3 regions of the Vibrio sp. 1069 genome follow, and region 3 is predicted to be linked to each of the others. Evidence: predicted binding sites of a transcription regulator. Region 3 holds the regulator's gene; each other region holds the start of a gene.
The links. Region 3 encodes CRP, which controls carbon source genes, mostly activating them, when cyclic AMP is high. Its sites were predicted from a motif close to TGTGANNNNNNTCACA; they were not measured.
Positions count from the first base shown of each region.

Region 1: a site for CRP is predicted at 771-786, ahead of recB (exodeoxyribonuclease V subunit beta). Genes of this name have one in related genera too.
Region 2: a site for CRP is predicted at 1,242-1,257, ahead of udp (uridine phosphorylase). Genes of this name have one in related genera too.

Region 1 covers NZ_JAWOWP010000012.1:59,526-61,801, reverse strand. Annotated here, with positions in the region: gene recC (exodeoxyribonuclease V subunit gamma) at 1-577, shown strand, start outside; gene recB (exodeoxyribonuclease V subunit beta) at 905-2,276, shown strand, end outside.
Region 2 covers NZ_JAWOWP010000001.1:19,615-21,890, reverse strand. Annotated here, with positions in the region: gene R7040_RS00095 (DUF1887 family protein) at 1-230, shown strand, start outside; gene udp (uridine phosphorylase) at 388-1,146, opposite strand; gene R7040_RS00085 (zinc/cadmium/mercury/lead-transporting ATPase) at 1,461-2,276, opposite strand, start outside.
Region 3 covers NZ_JAWOWP010000024.1:30,398-32,673, forward strand. Annotated here, with positions in the region: gene R7040_RS22320 (DUF1338 domain-containing protein) at 1-595, shown strand, start outside; gene crp (cAMP-activated global transcriptional regulator CRP) at 732-1,364, opposite strand; gene R7040_RS22330 (phosphoribulokinase) at 1,605-2,276, opposite strand, start outside.

The DNA.
Region 1 (2,276 bases), on a different contig from region 3:
TTCCTTGTTTGAGCGAAATGAAGGCGAAGAGAAAAACGTTCGCCTAACAGGTTGGCTAACTCAATGCTACCAATCCGGTTTGATTCGCTATCGAAGCGGTAAGATTCGCTCGCAGGATTACCTTGCTGCGTGGATCGATCACCTTGCCATGTCGGCGTCGGGTCATGCTAAGAAAACTCACATCATTGGTTACGATCGTAAAGAAGGCGCGCTGCATTTGATCTACCCAGAAATTGCCGATGCGCAGTATGCCAAACAGCTACTGACTGAATTAGTTCGCTTATTTTTCGAAGGCATGACTAAGCCTTTGCCTTATTTCCCGAAAACGGCGTTGGCTTGTGTTGAAGCGGGCTTTAGCCGCGGTCAGTGGGTAGATTACGAAGAGAAATCTTTGAAGAAAATGGCTGACGCATTCAATGATGGCTTCATGAGCCCGGGCGAAGGCAGTAATGCGTACATCTCTCGAATTTGGCCTGCTTGGAATGATGAGTTGGCCTCAGAAGTTCGTTTGCTGACAGCATTAGTACTGCAAGGTGCGCGCTTAGCGGTTCAAGACGCTGATGATGTGAAAGCGTAATAAAGACAGCTGGATAAAGAGAAGGAAGAGTAGGGTGGCCGCCAGAAAATCATTATTTTTTGTAGGGCGTTCGCTGTACGGCCACAAGGTCAGAGGGATCATGATACTTTTGTTTAATTCATTTGAGTTGTGCCGCCAAAAAGGTTTGGCTTATCTCGTGGGGCGCATACTAACGGTACGTCTTATGGATAACCGTGAGAAAGATCTCACAAAGCTCTAAATTATCCAACTTGTTAAACATATTAATAGAATTTTTAACTATAGATCACATTTATTAGGTGATACGTCCTAGTAAATAATCCGGAGAGATTCAGCGTTATGGATCAAATGTCAGGTGCAGAGTGTCCTCTACATACGTTAGACCGCACAGAGCAACCTCAACCAACGCCACTAGAACCGATGACGTTTCCTCTGCACGGTGCGAGGTTAATCGAGGCATCAGCAGGTACAGGTAAAACCTTCACTATTGCAGGTTTATATCTGCGTCTTTTGCTTGGTCATGGCAGCGCGGAAACTCGACATCGCGTACCGCTTACGGTCGACCAAATTCTGGTTGTAACCTTTACCGAAGCGGCAACTGCGGAATTACGCGATCGTATCAGGGCAAGAATCCATGATGCGCGAATCGCGTTTGCGCGTGGACAGAGTTCCGACCCGGTGATCCAACCTTTGCTTAATGAGTTTGACGATCACAAGCAAGCCGCAGAAATTTTATTGCAGGCAGAGCGTCAGATGGACGAGGCGGCGGTCTACACCATTCACGGTTTTTGCCAACGTATGCTAACGCAAAATGCGTTTGAATCTGGCAGCCGATTTAATAACGAGTTTGTGACCGATGAAAGTCACCTAAAAGCGCAAGTTGTAGCCGATTACTGGCGCCGCAATTTCTACCCGTTGCCATTTACCTTGGCTGGGGAAATTCGCCAGCTATGGAGCTCTCCATCTGCGTTGTTGTCTAACATCAGCAATTACTTAACCGGTGCGCCGCTAAGCCTTTCTGTTCCTGCTATGAAAGGTAGTTTGGCTGATCTTCATACTGAAAATTTGAAAAAAATTGATGAATTAAAAGCACAGTGGCGAGAAAGCCAAGATGACTTCTTAACGCTGATTTCAGATTCAGATATTAACAAACGCAGCTACACCAAAAAGTCTCTGCCGACGTGGTTGGAGGCGGTGAATGCTTGGGCGGCAACGGAAACCACAGGTTACGATTATCCAGACAAGCTGGAGAAATTCGCGCAAAACGTCTTGTTGGAAAAAACACCGAAAGGCAGTGCGCCGCAGCATGCGGTATTTGAAGCCATTGAAACATTTCTTGCCAATCCAATCAGCTTAAAAGCGCCACTGCTTGCTCATGCGATTGAGCATTGTCGTGTGATGCTGGCCAACGCGAAAAATCAAAAACAGTGGCTCTCTTTCGATGATTTGCTGACGCAACTTTCTGCTTCTATCGATACGGACGAAAGCGAGCTTTTAGCGGCGCGTATTCGTACTTTGTACCCTGTCGCAATGATTGACGAGTTCCAAGATACCGACCCGCTTCAATACAGTATTTTCAGCCGTATTTATCTGAACAACCCGGAATGTGGTTTGTTTATGATCGGTGACCCCAAGCAGGCGATTTATGGCTTTCGTGGCGCAGACATTTTCACTTATATCAAAGCGCGTAACCAAGTAAGTGCCCACTACACGTTAGGAA
Region 2 (2,276 bases), on a different contig from region 3:
GCATGAGAGATGACGGCGACGATACTTTATATAAGTTAGAATCGCTTCGCGATCTATTAGGTGGCTTGCAAGCGCGCGCAATGTTGGTGAGCTTCCGTCCTCTTCGTCACAATGACATTACTCGTGCTGAAGACTTAGGGCTAGCCCTGATTGGCCCTGATGAGCTTAAAGATTTAAGAACGCACTTAACGGCTTGGTTTAAAGACGCGGGCGGTTCAGACGAGATATAGTGCCATTAAGAAAAGCTAAAATTCACAACGATAAAAAGCAGCATTAATGCTGCTTTTTTTATACCTAAATTTTAGCTGTACGCATTTCTATAAGTAGAAAAAAACCAGAGGTTAGCCTCTGGTTTTTTCTGTTTGTTTAAATGCCAACTATAGAGGCTTAAAGCATTTTACGCGCTGCTTCTACAACCACTTTAATTGAACGCGCTTCCGTTTCTTTCAGAGTTGAATGATCTGGAATCTCTTTTTGTGTACGGTTGATGATAACACCAGCCACACAACCCGCTTTTAAACCAGAGCTCGCACACATTGTTAGCAGTGTTGCAGACTCCATCTCGAAGTTAAGTACGCCCATGTCTTGCCATTCTTGCATAGAGCCTTGGAAACGCTTAACAACACGACCAGAGAACGTATCGTAACGTTCTTGACCAGGGTAGAACGTGTCGCTTGATGCAGTCACACCCATGTGAACTGTAGCGCCAGACTCTTCTACCGCTGCTTTCATTGCGGTTGCTACTTCAAAGTCAGCAACTGCTGGGAATTCCATAGGAGCAAAGTGTAGGCTCGCACCGTCAAGACGAACTGACCCCGTCGTTACGATCATGTCACCCACGTTTACATGTGGTTGAATTGCACCCGTTGTACCAACACGTAGGAAAGTACGAACACCAAGCTGTGCCAATTCCTCAACTGCGATAGAGGTAGAAGGACCACCAATACCTGTAGAACAAACCACAACAGGTTTACCGTCTAACTCTGCACGGTATAGCGTGTATTCACGATGGCTTGCTAGAAATACTGGATTTTCCATTTGTTCTGCGATTTTTTGAACACGCGCTGGGTCACCAGGAATGATCGCTAGAGTCGCACCATTAAGATCAGCTTCAGTAACACCTAAATGGAATACAGCTTGAGACATAAGTCGCTCCTTATTGTGGCTTATTTTATGAACAATAAGCTCATTAATCAGTTATTGGGTACAGATGCACTGTAGCGAACCTTTCACCAACATAGAGTGATCACAATCACAATCACAAAATGTAATGAAAATGAAATTTCAAACAAAACTGGCATTGATCACACTTTAAGGGGCGTTAGATCATTTTGTTGCATAGCAATGCGTGATTTCAAGGACGAGAAAAACGTCTGATCGCATCAGGTGAATACGGTTAAAAAAAGCCCGATACACGAATGCCTCGGGCTATTAATGAGTGGGATCAATGGTTAGGTCAGTTATTTGATCTGCTTGGACTCAAAACGAAGTAATCTCAACGCATTCAATGTCACCAGTGCTGTTGCACCACTGTCGGCTAATACAGCAACCCACAACCCAGTTACACCAAGTAAACTTGTCACTAAGAATACACCTTTCAAACCTAGCGCTAACGCGACATTCTGACGAATGTTACTTAGCGTCGCACGCGACAGTTCTATCATGGCAGGTAGCTCAATCAAACGGTTGTGTGTTAACGCCGCATCAGCAGTCTCGAGTGCAACATCCGTACCGCCTCCCATCGCAATGCCGATACTCGAAGCTTTCATGGCTGGAGCATCATTGATACCGTCTCCCACCATCGCAACGGTATGTTGTTGTGATAGCTTCTCGACGTAATGCACCTTGTCTGCAGGTAACAAACTCGCTTTATAATCCAAGCCTATTCTATTTGCCATTGCTTCTGCACTTCTCGGGTTGTCACCCGTTAGCATCACCGACGTGACCCCAAGTTCCTTCAACATTGCGATGGCTTGCTGGGCATCTGAGCGCAATGTATCTTGCCATGCGATCACGCCAATGACCTCGTCATCGAAACGCACAATGACAACCGTTTTACCTTGTTGTTCCAACGTAACCACTTGCTCTTTGGCTTGTTGAGAAAGTGGAAAGTCTGCCTTTGAAGGCGTGACCACTTGGACCATTTTTCCATCGACGTAACCTGTGACACCAGAGCCTACTTGCGCGGTTTTATCCAACGCTTCAGGAATAGTAAGCCCCTGCTCTTGCACTTTGGTAACTAAAGAAACCGCTAGAGGATGACTTGAACCAATCTC
Region 3 (2,276 bases):
GTGTGGTGATTACATTTTCGAAAGCAAAAAGCTGGTTGCTAAGCACTATGAGCACCCAGATCCGAAGCAACCTAAAGTATTTATTAGTGAGCTAAAAGTTGAAGAGTGCTCGCCTGAGCTACAAGAGATTGTGAAAAATTTGGTGGCACAAATCGATGCTGACAAGCTGAAAGATAGCGCATTCTTACATGGTGGACGCTTGTGGGATTTAAGCTTTGCTGATTACCAAACGTTGGCTAAAGAAAGTGAGTACGCATCTTGGCTTGCGGCGCATGGTTACGGAGCAAACCACTTCACGGTGAGCGTTAACCAGCTCAATGAATATGAAGAAGTGAAGCAGGTAAACGATCATCTGCGTACCGCTGGGTTTACCATTAATGAAAATGGTGGTGAAGTGAAGGGCACTCCTGAGGTGTTGCTAGAGCAGTCATCGACCATGGCAGATAAAGTAGCGGTTCGTTTTAGCGAAGGCACTGAAATTATCCCTGGCGGGTTTTATGAATTTGCTAAGCGCTATCCGATGGAAAATGGTGATTTGTACCCAGGTTTCGTGGCCGCTTCAGCTGACAAAATCTTTGAAAGTACGAATGGCTAAGTTTTAGGGTTAACCTGTTAAGCTTACTCATTAGTGTTCGCTGCACCCTATCTCATTTGGTCATGAGTAAATAAAAAGCCACCAATGTTGCCATTGGTGGCTTTTATAATTTTGTTCGTGTCACTCTAGTTCGAGATTAACGAGTACCGTAAACCACGATGGTTTTACCGTGAGCAGAGATTAGGTTCTGCTCTTCTAGCATCTTCAAGATACGACCTACTGTCTCACGAGAACAGCCAACAATTTGACCGATTTCTTGACGAGTGATCTTGATTTGCATGCCGTCTGGGTGAGTCATTGCGTCTGGTTGTTTTGCAAGGTTCAGAAGCGTCTGAGCGATACGACCAGTTACGTCTAGGAACGCCAGGTCACCCACTTTTTGGCTAGTTACTTGAAGACGACGAGCCATCTGCGCAGAAAGACGCATTAGGATGTCTGGGTTTACTTGGATAAGCTGACGGAACTTCTTGAAAGAAATTTCAGCAACTTCACAAGGAGATTTAGCACGAACCCAAGCTGTGCGCTCTTGGTCTTCCTCGAATAGACCAAGTTCACCAATAAAGTCTCCTTGGTTTAGGTAAGAAAGGATCATCTCCTTACCTTCTTCGTCTTTGATAAGAACCGCAACAGAACCTTTAACGATGTAGTACAAAGTTTCTGCCTTTTCGCCCGCGTGAATTAGCGTGCTCTTTGAAGGGTACTTATGAATATGACAGTGTGAAAGAAACCACTCTAATGTTGGGTCGGTTTGAGGTTTACCTAGAACCATAATATCTCACTTCCTCTGCAGGGTACGCTTGCGCTATCCATATTTTAGCTAAGCCTGAATTAGGCCTACTAGAATAAGAGCACTTTTTATATGCTGCAAGCTCTCTTGTGTTTCGGTAAGAAATAGTATCCTTTTTCGAAAACGATTTCTTGATTTTAATCGTGCCATGATTGAGATTTTGTAAGCAAAACTGTGCACATGATCACGGTATGAAAAGTAAACATCTTCGCAGGCAGGTTTTTAGCCAATTTTCCCTGTTTCGATGAGCTGTTGTAGGATAGGCCGAACTATGAGCTCCATTGCAAAGCTCATCTTACCGCCGGGTACGACAATCGTGTTGTGGCGTGACATGAATGAGCCATCAATCATGGCCAGCAGATATGGGAAGTCGACATTCTTGATACCGCGTAGGCGAATCACCACAAAACTCTCATCCAAACTAGGGATGCCTTTTGCATTAAGTGGGTTGGAAGTATCAACGGTCGGTACGCGCTGGAAGTTGATGTGAGTACGAGAAAACTGCGGAGTGATATAGTTGAGGTAATCGTCCATGGATCGCACGATTGAGTCCATTACCGCTTCACGCGAATGGCCGCGATCGCGAGTGTCACGTACGAATTTTTGGATCCACTCTAAGTTCACAATCGGCACCATGCCAATTAAGAAATCCACATGTTGAGCAACATTAACATCGCCATCGACCACGCCACCATGTAACCCTTCATAAAACAGCACGTCGCTGTTTTCGGGTAAGTCTTGCCACGGTGTAAACGTGCCTGGCATTTGATTGTAGGGAACCGCTTCGTCAAACGTGTGCAGATAACGGCGCACGCTGCCAGTGCCGTCATGCCCGAACTTACGGAAAAACTCTTCTAATCCCGGGAAGTCATTAGCTTGTGGGCCAAAGTAGCT